2 regions of the Anaerobacillus sp. MEB173 genome follow, and region 2 is predicted to be linked to the other one. Evidence: riboswitches for the same ligand, from Rfam matches in the RefSeq annotation. Region 2 holds a riboswitch; the other holds the start of a gene.

Evidence for each region. A riboswitch is a leader RNA that binds a small molecule or an ion and turns the genes downstream of it on or off. The one in region 2 is predicted to bind glycine.
Region 1: it holds a riboswitch for glycine, as region 2 does, so the genes downstream of both, gcvT (glycine cleavage system aminomethyltransferase GcvT) here and glyA (serine hydroxymethyltransferase) in region 2, are expected to answer to the same signal.

Annotation. Positions count from the first base shown of each region.
Region 1 is NZ_JBJMAU010000002.1:154,085-160,363, reverse strand. Features, by position in the region: gene ACJ2A9_RS05185 (formate--tetrahydrofolate ligase) at 18-1,703, shown strand; gene ACJ2A9_RS05180 (YqhG family protein) at 1,846-2,646, opposite strand; gene ACJ2A9_RS05175 (DEAD/DEAH box helicase) at 2,633-4,321, opposite strand; glycine riboswitch at 4,483-4,576, shown strand; gene gcvT (glycine cleavage system aminomethyltransferase GcvT) at 4,856-5,953, shown strand; gene gcvPA (aminomethyl-transferring glycine dehydrogenase subunit GcvPA) at 5,970-6,279, shown strand, end outside.
Region 2 is NZ_JBJMAU010000001.1:502,851-509,129, forward strand. Features, by position in the region: gene sdaAA (L-serine ammonia-lyase, iron-sulfur-dependent, subunit alpha) at 60-935, opposite strand; gene ACJ2A9_RS02555 (serine dehydratase beta chain) at 935-1,456, opposite strand; gene glyA (serine hydroxymethyltransferase) at 1,474-2,724, opposite strand; glycine riboswitch at 2,883-2,965, opposite strand; glycine riboswitch at 2,969-3,071, opposite strand; gene ACJ2A9_RS02565 (amidohydrolase) at 3,185-4,408, opposite strand; gene ACJ2A9_RS02570 (small-conductance mechanosensitive channel) at 4,523-5,227, opposite strand; gene ACJ2A9_RS02575 (DUF5058 family protein) at 5,245-5,958, opposite strand.

The sequences.
Region 1 (6,279 bases), on a different contig from region 2:
GGAGGTCGAATACGATTATGATCAATGTAAAAGTGAAGTCAGATATTCAAATTGCTCAGGAAGCAACACTAAAACCAATTGATGAGATTGCGGGACAGCTGCAATTATTTGCTGACGAATGGGAACCATACGGACGTTATAAAGCAAAAATATCACTTGATACCATGAAGCGGTTAGAAACCGCAAAGGATGGTCGTGTTATTTTAGTTACTGCGATAAATCCAACGCCTGCTGGTGAAGGAAAATCTACGGTAACGGTTGGATTAGGACAAGCATTAAATCGAATTGGAAAAAAAGCCATTATTGCCTTACGTGAGCCCTCTCTTGGACCGACAATGGGGATTAAAGGTGGAGCGGCGGGTGGTGGTTATTCACAAGTAATTCCAATGGAGGATATAAACTTACATTTTACTGGTGATCTCCATGCTATTACCTCGGCCCATAATGCTTTGGCTGCTTTGATTGATAATCATATTCATCAAGGAAATGAGTTACAAATCGATACACGTCGTGTCGTTTGGAAACGGGTTTTGGATATGAATGACAGAGCACTTCGAAACGTAATCGTTGGATTGGGTGGACCGATACAAGGGGTGCCAAGAGAAGATGGTTTTGATATTACAGTTGCCTCTGAGATTATGGCGATTCTATGCTTAGCAAGTGACATTCAAGATTTAAAAATGCGTCTTGCAAAAATTGTTATCGCATACACGACTAACGAAGAGCCTATTACCGTCGGGGATTTAGGTGTACAGGGGGCATTGACGTTATTACTTAAGGATGCCTTAAAGCCTAATCTTGTTCAAACACTTGAAAACACACCTGCTTTGATTCATGGTGGTCCATTTGCAAATATAGCGCATGGTTGCAATAGTGTCATTGCAACAAGAATGGCAAGTAAACTTGGTGAGTATGTTGTAACAGAAGCAGGATTTGGTGCTGATTTAGGGGCGGAAAAGTTTTTAAATATAAAAGCGCAAGCAGGAAATATTAAGCCTAGTGCTGTTGTGATCGTTGCAACGATTCGTGCTTTAAAAATGCACGGTGGTGTACCTAAGACTGAATTAACAACTGAAAATGTTGAAGCATTGAAAACAGGGATAAGTAACCTTAAAAAGCATATTGAAACAATCGAGTGCTTCGGGGTGCCATACGTAGTTGCGATAAATAAATTTACATCGGATACGCATGCTGAAATTGAGTTAGTAAAAAGCTGGTGTGAACAGCAAAATGTTGCTGTGTCTGTTGCTGATGTTTGGGGATTAGGTGGTGCTGGTGCTGAAGATCTTGCTAGGACTGTCATAAAAACAATAGATGCAAAGACAAATCATTACTCGCCGCTCTATTCAAAGACAGATTCGATTGAAAGAAAAATTGAAACGATTGCCAAAAAAGTTTATGGTGCAAGTGGTGTTGAGTTTTCTATTAAAGCAAAAAAACAAATAGCATTATTTAAACAAAACGGGTGGGACCAATTACCAGTATGTATGGCAAAAAATCAATATTCATTATCTGATAATCCAAAGCTTCTCGGTCGTCCTGAAAATTTTGTAATTACAATTCGAGAATTACGGCCTTCCATTGGTGCAGGCTTTATCGTAGCTCTGACTGGGGATGTTATGACGATGCCTGGACTGCCTAAGCAACCTGCTGCATTAAAAATGGATGTTGATCAGGATGGAAAAGCAATCGGATTATTTTAAAGAATTACACATAACCGTTTAAAAACAGGATGTCTCAAAAGTAAAGTAACAGTCACCTCGACCGCAAAGTATAGAAGTTATTTAGTGAGGAAAACTCTATATTCTGTATGCGTTCGAGGAGAGCTGTCACTTATGAACATCCTCATTTAAATGAGGACTGTTTTGTTAAATAAAACATCCCGCCATTAATGATGTCGACATTGATTTTGGGTTCATACTGAATTTTTAACGCTTCTTTTTCGACGTGATAACATTCTGGTTTTTCCTCAGTGCCTTCATAGAAATGATCAAGTAAGGCTTGATCATCAGTCCATCGTTTTTTTGCTTCTGATGCCCATAAATGGTCATCACGATCAATGATATCCCTAATTACATTTTCTAACCGTTTTAACCCGCTTTTTGGAGTAATAATTGGTGTTAAGGTAAAACAGTAGTCAGGTATTTTCGGAGTTAAAGACAGTTGAGATAAATGATTGTGGAATTCCGAAACCACTTGTCCGCTAATTAAATGGAGCCCAAGTGATAAGATGGTATCCTTCTTCCTGTCACATTCATACGATATTTTTGTATTTAAACAAAGCCATGGCTGTAACGGTGTTGATTGTCCACTCACCTGATCTGTTTCTTCATAAAGACGGATAAAAGACCCAAGCTGCTTGGCCGACTGAAAAATTTGATGCAGTCTAGGTGAGCCAAAATGGATCAGTTCGCCTTTTAAGTCCTCAGCTACTTTGTTTTGGTCAATAATCAATGTCATTTTCATTGGATTGGGAGTTCCACCAGTTTTCTCGAGGTAATGCCAATAAAAAGGTCGGTTCATGAGTGCTTTATCCAATTCAATTGTTAATTGAACTTGTATATGGGCATCACTTCCATCAATAATCTCACAATGATTTGCTTGAAAATAACGCTCTACATAGTCACGAATTTCATGTTGCTGCATTTGTTTTACACTCGCTTTCCTCAAGCTGACTATTTAAAAGAGCAGATAAATTATCCATTTTTATTTTCATCTCTCCCTCGCTTTCTGAACGAATGAGAATATCCGTAATATGGTTTTCTATTGTTGATAGATCGAGTTTCGTGAGAATTTCATCCAATTCACCAATGACTTTTTCAAAAAGGTTAATTTTTTCATAGAGCAATTGAAGGATATGCTGTTCAACTGTATCTTCAGTAGCGAAATTATAAATATGGACATCACTTTCTTGACCAAGCCTGTGAATACGTCCGATTCGTTGCTCGATTCTCATTGGGTTCCATGGTAAATCATAGTTAATGATATGATGGCAGAACTGGAGATTGATTCCCTCTCCGCCTGCTTCTGTTGCAATTAATACTTGTGCCCGATCTTTGAATAATTGTTTCATCCAGTCTTTCTTACTACGCTTAAATCCACCACGAAATGGTACAGATGTAATCCCATGTTGACTTAAGAACCATTGTAAATATAATTGAGTAGCACGATATTCTGTAAAAATTATCACTTTATCATTTATGTTCTGGATAATTTCTAACGCTTTTTCCGCTTTAGAATTACGCGTAATCTTTTCTATTTTACTCATCAATGTTTTAATAATCGTTTGGGCATACGAATTTGGATCTAGCTTTTCTGACATCCCTTTTAATGTCATAAATGCAGCTTCACGACTGCTGCAAATTTCTCGCTGTAAAGTAAGTAATGAGAAGTGACTCTTTAATAGTAAATGATCCTCTGGGTTCTCACTATGCTTTAGTGATGTTAACGTGTTATAGAGATCACGTTCTTCCTCACTAAATGTAATTGGTACTGTTTTTACAATTCGTTTTGGCCAGTCGATTCCTGTTTCTTCACGACGATTGCGAACCATTACCTTGCTTACTAGTTCTCGTAACTGCTCATCATTTTTTGGTGAGCGTTCACTTGAACGGTACGCCTTATCAAAAGTTGATTGATCTCCCAAATGTCCAGGTTTTAAAAGAGATACAAGATTAAAGATTTCCTCTAATTTATTTTGTACAGGCGTAGCAGTTAACAGTAAACAAAACTTTTTCTTTAAATGTTGAACGAATTCATAATTTTTTGTTTTGTTATTCTTTAATTTATGTGCTTCATCAATAATGACGAGGTCATAATTTTGTTTCATAATAATATCTCTGTGAGGATTGCGTTTTGCTGTATCCATCGATGCTACGACAACATCGCATTGTTCCCAAACATAGCTTTTCTTTTGAGGTACAGCTGGAATATAAAATTTTTGATTTAACTCGATTGTCCATTGCGAGACGAGAGAAGCTGGAACTAGGATTAATACTTTTTTTACGAGATTACGTATCATGTATTCTTTCAAAATCAGACCAGCTTCGATCGTTTTTCCGAGTCCTACTTCGTCCGCTAAAATCGCTTTACCATTCATCTTTTCAATAACGGTATTGGCTACTTCAAGTTGATGGCGGTAAGGTTTTAAGTCAGGCAAATGCTTTGGCGCTTGGAGACCATGAAATTCAGGTATGGACAAATGCTCTTCAGCTTCTAATGCTAATTTATAGAGGTCCCAATTTGCCCAAGGACCATCTTCTTCGATATGTTTAATAAATTGCTCTTGCCATTCTGTGTTGAAATGTATTGTAACAGTCATATTCCCTCCTCCTTCCAATCATTAGAGTATTGCCAATGTTGAATAAGAAATGGTAGGATATTAAATGAATATAGAATGTAGTATAAACAAGAAAGTATTAAATCATGTGTTTTATCACTTTCTATTGCTATATTTAGTGTTTTTTAATTACATATTGGCGGATGATAATAAGGGGAGAGATTACCTGATAAGGTAACGCCGAAGGAGCAAACATGGGAATGTGAATCTCTCAGGCAAAAAGACTCTTGTTTGACGCAACTCTGGAGAGAGTTTTTATAGCTTACTATTTACTATGAAAACCACCCACGAGGAAATTTCTTAAGTTTATGCTGATTTAAGAAAGAAACTTTCTGGTTACAGGACAGAGAAATACATTTTACTAGTGTATTTCTCTGTCTTTTTTTATGTTTTTTTATGTTTTTTTGTATGTGTTGACTTTTCGTCAAACATAATAAAGGCGACTATAGTAATCATTACACCAGGAATTTTCATAATCTTTTAAAGCTTTTTATCATTAAATTTGGAGGTATTTGTGTGACTGAATTAAAAAAGACACCACTCTTTGATGTATATAAAGAGCACGGGGCAAAAACAATTGATTTTGGTGGTTGGGATTTACCAGTACAATTTTCAAGTATAAAAGAAGAGCATGAAGCAGTTCGTTCTTGCGCAGGATTATTCGATGTATCACACATGGGCGAAGTCGAAGTGAAAGGGGAAAATGCTTTAGTTTATCTTCAACGTTTAATGACAAATGATGTGTCGAAGCTTAAACCCGGAGCTGCTCAGTATACAGCAATGTGTTACGAAGACGGTGGAACAGTGGATGATTTATTAATATATAAAAAAGATGAAGATGACTATTTACTTGTCATTAACGCCTCAAATATTGAAAAAGATGTAAGTTGGATGGAATCACATCTTATTGATGGGGTAACGGTTATGAATATTTCAGATGAAATTGCCCAAATTGCCCTTCAAGGTCCAGTAGCAGAGAAAGTGTTACAAACACTAACAGAAACTCCATTAGAAGAGATTGGGTTCTTTAAATTTAAAGATGATGTAAATATCAATGGAGTGAAAGCACTTGTATCTCGTACAGGTTACACAGGAGAAGACGGCTTTGAGATTTATTGTCATAAAGAGGATGTTCAACAGTTGTGGAAGGATATATTGGAGGCTGGAAAGAATGAGGGGGTTATTCCTTGCGGTTTAGGTGCAAGAGATACACTTCGATTTGAAGCCAAACTTCCGTTATATGGGCAAGAATTATCGAAACATATTACTCCACTCGAGGCCGGTATCGGATTTGCTGTTAAGACAGATAAAGTCGATGATTTCTTTGGGAAAGATGTACTGAAAAAGCAAAAAGAAGAGGGTTTAGCAAGAAAGCTAGTCGGGATCGAAATGATCGATAAAGGAATCCCAAGAACAGGTTATGAAGTGTTTGTTGGAGAACAGAAGATCGGTGAGGTGACAACTGGTACACAGTCACCAACATTAAAAAAGAACGTCGGTCTGGCACTTCTTGATATCAATTTCACTGCTATAGGCACTGAAGTTGAGGTTCAGGTTCGTAAAAAGCGTTTAAAAGCACAAGTTGTAAAAACACCTTTCTACAAGAGAGGGTAATAAGGGGAGATTACAAATGAGTTATCGTTATTTACCAATGACAGAGCAAGACCAAAAAGAAATGATGGATACGATTGGTATTCAATCAGTTGAAGAACTTTTTGCTGATATTCCTGAAAAAATTCGCTATAAAGGTCAATTAAACATTGAGAAGGAACTGCCGGAGCCTGAATTAGTTAACTATCTGCAAGGTTTAGCTGGTAAAAACGTCAATACGAAGCAATATCCAACTTTTTTAGGTGCTGGAGTATATGATCACTATATTTCATCAGTTGTCGATCATGTCATCTCACGTTCAGAGTTTTATACAGCGTATACACCCTATC
Region 2 (6,279 bases):
GACGGACCGAAGTGACCTCGAGCGGCTAGGCGCTGGAGCTAGACATCTCCGAATTTTTCTTATCTTTTAAAGAGACGTTCTTTCACTTTTTTACCTGTTTCTGTCATCGCCAAGCCCCCTAATGACGTTTCCTTGAGTGTCCAGGGCATATCTTTTCCGATCTTATACATGGCTTCAATCACTTGATCACACGGAATACGGCTTTCAACACCAGCAAGCGCTAAGTCTGCTGCTGAAAATGCGATTGACGTTCCAATGACATTTCGCTTAATACAAGGTACTTCAACAAGTCCTGCAACTGGATCACAAACTAAACCAAGGAGCGATTTCATTGCAATCGCCGTTGCATTTACCGCTTGTTCTGGTGTACCGCCTTTCAATTCAACAATTGTTCCTGCTGCCATCGCAGCTGCTGAGCCGACCTCTGCCTGACAACCGCCTGCAGCCCCTGAAATAAAAGCGCGATTAGCAATAACATAACCAAGTGCACTTGCCGTAAACAATCCCATAACCAAATCGTTATTTGGGGTGCCTCCATTTTTCTGAAGAGAGAATAGTACTCCAGGTAATATCCCAGCAGCACCGGCAGTTGGAGTGGCTACGATGACCCCCATCCGTGCATTACTCTCTGATGTAGCAAGTGAAAATGTCATCGCATCACTGATAAAACTTCCTGATAAAGATTTACCTTGTCTTACATAATCATTCATTTTCGTTGCATCCCCACCTGAAATACCGCTCGGTGCAGACGAGGGGTCGTTTGTTCCGCTATCTACAGCTTCTTTCATTTTAATTAAGCGCTCTTCCATCATCCGGAAAATTGTTTCTTTATCTTTTCCTGATTTTTCCTCTTCCATCATCAGCATGATTTGGCCAATCGTTTTCTTTTCAGTTGTACAAATTTCAATAAGCTCACTCATTGACCGGATTTCCATCATACAACACCCTTTAGAACAGTTTCTTTCTTCATGTCTTGATGGAAGCATGCTACAAGCGTCGATATACTATCGCTTGAGCTCAACCGGATATCTTTCATCTCATCGTTAATCATAAAGATTTTTGATAAACCTCCACCTAACGACACACCACCAACTTTAACTTCAATGTTTTTACGTTTTGCCGATATAACCGTTGTATTCGGGTGATCAAAATACGGACAACTCTCTTCAAGTTGAAGCCTATAGTATAGTCCATTGTGATGAGTCATTTCGATGGCATGTTTTATCCGGGAATCATCTGTATCCATTCCAAGCAATCCACCTAGAATCGCTTTATCTGTTCCATGTCCTTGATGTGTTTCTGCAAAGGAGCCGTAGAAAGTAATTTCTGCTTTTTCAGGACATCCATCCAAAAGTTCGTGAACAAACTTACCAATTGATACGACACCTGCAGTATGAGAACTCGATGGTCCAACCATAATTGGACCAATAATGTCAAAACAACTTTGAAATTCCATGAGTGATTGCTCCTTTCTTACACATTGATTGGTTGTTGAAATAATGGATAGGCACCACAAATGGCTTTTGTTGTTTCCTTTGCCTTTGCTAAAACCGTTGAATCCCCTTTACTCTTCAATACATCTGCGATTACTTTAGCGATTTTCTCCATTTCATCCTTTTTCATCCCGCGTGTTGTTAATGCAGCAGTTCCCATGCGGATTCCACTTGTAACAAAAGGACTTTGCGGATCAAACGGGATCGTATTTTTGTTCACTGTAATACCTGCTTCTTCTAGCAACTTCTCCGCTTCTTTTCCAGTTAAGTTCCACGGACGTACATCAAGTAATACAATATGGTTATCTGTTCCTCCTGAAACTAGGGCTGCTCCTTCTTTCTTTAGAGCTTCACCAAGTGATTCGGCATTTTCGATGACCTGTTTGGCATATTCTTTAAAGCTTGGCTGTAACGCTTCTTTGAAGGCAACTGCTTTAGCCGCAATAATGTGCATCAATGGCCCGCCTTGGATACCTGGGAAAACCGCTTTATTAATTTGTTTAATGATCTCTTCATCATTTGTTAAAATGATACCGCCGCGAGGTCCGCGTAATGTTTTATGCGTAGTACTTGTGACAACGTCAGCATAAGGAACTGGTGATGGGTGTAATCCTGCTGCAACAAGACCTGCAATATGTGCCATATCCACCATTAGCTTCGCACCAACTTGATCAGCAATTTCTCTAAACCTTGCAAAATCAATCTTTCTTGGATATGCACTTGTACCAGCAATAATTAATTTTGGTTTTTCTTTTTTGGCTATTGTTTCAAGCTCATCATAATCAATCAGCTGAGTATCTTCTCTCACCCCGTACGATACAACATCAAACCATTTTCCTGACATACTTACTGGACTTCCATGTGTGAGATGTCCACCATGCGATAAATTCATTCCCATCACTTTATCACCTGGTTGAAGTAAGGCAAAAAATACAGCTGTATTCGCCTGTGCTCCAGAATGAGGCTGGACGTTTGCGAATTTGGCTCCAAATAAAGTAGTCAACCGGTCAATCGCCGCTTGTTCTGCAAGATCAACGTATTCACAACCACCATAATAACGTTTTCCTGGATAACCTTCTGCATATTTATTTGTCATTACACTCCCCATGGCTTCTAATACGTCTGAACTTACAAAATTCTCAGATGCAATTAACTCCAATGTGTTATGCTGACGTTTTTTTTCACTTTCTATTGCTTCGAAAATAACTGAATCATTTTGTTTTAAACTCATTCAAATCCCTCCTAAATTTTTAAAACACCTAACTTATCTATCTGCTACACTTTTTATCCATGAAAAAAAGGACAGGAAAGGTAGCTCACTCACTACCTTTTCTGTCCTTGATTGCAAACAAAAAGGACAGAAAAAGATAGTTTATTTTCGCTACCCTTCTCTGTCCTTTTACCTGAGAGTTTAACTTCATTATTATCGAAGTCTACCCCTTTGGTGGCGTTTAATTACGCGCTCTCCAGAGGTGCGTCCTGTTGTAGTTCTTCTACCTGAGAGATTTGTCCCAAGGGTCTTTTTGGAACTTGCTCCTTCGGTGTGCACTTACTTATACACTCTCCTACAACCATCATCCGCAATCTATTCATTTTTTGATTAAGTTTAGAATAACGACTTAATTTACGACTGTCAACTATATTTTCCTACTATTTTTATTTTTCTAAAAAGAAATAATATTATAAAAGAATTATTTTATTTCAATTGTTTTTTCAAATTGAGAATAATTATATTGTTCAAAATAACTACACACAACGTGTCCAACTGATTTTGCCGCAACCAAAAGGGAGTCTTCATCAATATCGAACTTCGGATGGTGATTAAAATAGACTTTTTCTACTCCTTTTGGTTTACAGCCAATATAAAAGAATGTTCCAGGAATCTTTTCTAGGTAGTAAGCAAAATCTTCTGAACCGGAAAACTTCGGAAATTCAATCACTTGTTTTATATCTAGGTCGTCCACCTTTTCAAGTGTTGATTTTACAAATTCAGTAATTTCCGGGTGATTATATAAAGGCGGATAATCATTAACATACGTAAAATCGCACTCTACCGCAAATTCAGCTTCGATTCCTTTCACAATTCGGTGCATTTCTGTTTCAATGATTTGTCTTGTCTCAACTGACATATAACGAGCATCACCTTCAAGTTCAACACGATCTTTAATAACATTTCGGGCGCCTTTCCCATCAAAAGATCCCACCGTAATTACACCAGTATCAAACGGATTTAATCTACGGCTTATAATCGTTTGAATCGCTGTTACAAAATGTGCCCCAGCTACAATCGGGTCGTTCGCCAAATGTGGTGATGAACCGTGTCCGCCAGCTCCTTGAATACCTAGGTTAAAACCACTTCTCCCTGCCATCGAATACTCGCTGTTATAACCAACTGTTCCTGTAGATTCAGTAGGAAATAAATGAGTACCAAAAATATGATCCACATCATCAAGGATCCCTGAATCCAAAATACTCTTTGCTCCACCAGGTGGTGTTTCTTCGGCATGCTGATGAATAATTTTGATTGTACCTGATAAAGATGATTTCAATTGAATGAGACAATCAGCAAGTATCATCAAGTAAGCGGTATGTCCATCATGTCCACACGCATGCATTACACCGTCATTTTTCGACTTAAATGGTACATCAGTCTCTTCTTTAATTGCCAGTGCATCAAAGTCTGCACGTAAAGCAATCGTTTTTCCCGGATTTTCTCCTTTAATTGTGACGACAATTCCATAACCATTACCGACGTTCCGTGCAATGTCTACATCTTTTCCCTCATAAAAATTGGCAATATAATTAGCGGTATTTGCCTCTTTAAACGAAAGTTCCGGGTATTGATGCAAATACCGTCTAATCGTAATCATTTCTTCTTTTCGTTCTTCCAGCATTTTCATTAATTGTTCCTTCATAAAAAAGTTTCCCCACCTTTGATTATGAATAATTTAGTTCTAAACGTTGTAAGTGTAAGAGGAAAAGTGGATGTAAAGATAATCATGAAAAAATGTCCCTTCCTCTAAAAAACGTTATACAGGCATTTTTGCTTCGTTTCTCTTTTCTAAGAAGAGGCAAATCGTTATTGTCAAAATGATGCATAGTAACATTTTCATATAAACAACCAGTGCTGTCAGATTAATTACAAATCCTATCACAAGTCCAATCACACCATAAATTGGCTTTTTCATCGCAAACTGAGCTAATACCCCACCAAAGATCGCTGGTAAAATAAACGGAAACACTTGTTGTATATGCTCTGGTATTCTTGAAACCAGCATGGCTCCTACCAAGATCATTGGAATTAGAAACACTTTGTTTACTAATGATGCAGCTCCTATTGCAAGTGTCGCTGCTATTTCTCCTTTCTTGGTTCCTGGCTCTGCACCAATTGAATTTTGGGCTGCTGCAGCAGCTGGCAGACACATGTTTCCTACATTACCTGTCAGAAAACTAATATAAGTACCCGAAACACCCAAAATAGTATAATACATGATTGGTTCAAGCACCCAAACAACAGCAATAATTCCTGCATAGGCGAGAAATCCACTCAAAATAACATTCCAACCAGGATGATGTCCTAAGAAAAATGAAAGAACGACCGGCAACGATAACGATAAGATTATCGCGGCCCAAACTGTCAATCGACCCCAAAAATGAGCTCTTTTATGAAACTGTTCCATTGCAGAACTACTAGTCCCGCTAACTGTTGTCTCAATTGTTTCTTTCAAACCCATAATTTATCCCCCCGTCATTAGATAATGATAAAGTAACCCACAACTAAGCTGGCAAGAATCGATAGGCCAAGGGACCATTCGCGTATCCAGTTTTTCTGCAGCTTATCCGCTAATGCAGTTAAAACAAACATTGTTATACTCGCTGTCAGTACAGCTACAATATACTCAAATCCTTTAACCATTTCAGCACTTGCTAAATTCCCGAATGCAGCTACCATTGCAGCTGTGGCTATCACCATCATAAGCTTTTTATTTTTTTCATTTTTATTGATGATTTTCTTTTCAATCTTACTGATTGATTTCGTAGCCAATGCAACAAACAGTAACCAGCCTACCCCACCTAAACATAACGTCCAAACAACTGCTGTAAATGCCTGGGTATTAAAGCTCGTACTTCCTAATTCAGCACCATAAGCATTTGCACCTAGACTTGCACCAACCGATTCAATCGGGGCCGATCCAATAATTCCAATCCTCATCAACGTCAGGGGTTCTCCCAAAAACGGGATTAATGATAAGGCAACAATAATAATCGCAAATGAAGGGCCAATTGCCGAAATGGCTCCTGTTTTTATGGCGCTATTCACCTCACCTTTTGTCATGCCAATTTCTTTACTTGCATCTTTTGCTAACAGAATAAACTTAATCGCTTGAAAAATGACCACGCCTAAAACCATGAGTGCAATAACCCAAACTAAGAAACCACTAGCTAACCTCATAGCCTCTACCATCATCAGCACCACCTTTTCTTCTTTCATTGACAATTACCAGAAACCACGTGTACCCAAATACCAATTCAGGTCTTTCTCCAACATATTTTTTCACCCAGAAAGGATCTTCCCAAACACCTCCTTGATTGATAGCGTTTTCATAAATTACAAAAATGAAGTAGCGGGTTACAAACCCCGCTATAAATCAGGTTAAAATAGGAATTCAGTTTTTTCTAATCTAGGATGTTAAGACTTTAGGATTATGTTCTAGCCATAGTGGCGGTTCGTTTCAGCAAAGTAGTAAATTCTTATTATTCTATCGATACCATTTCTTAATTTTCT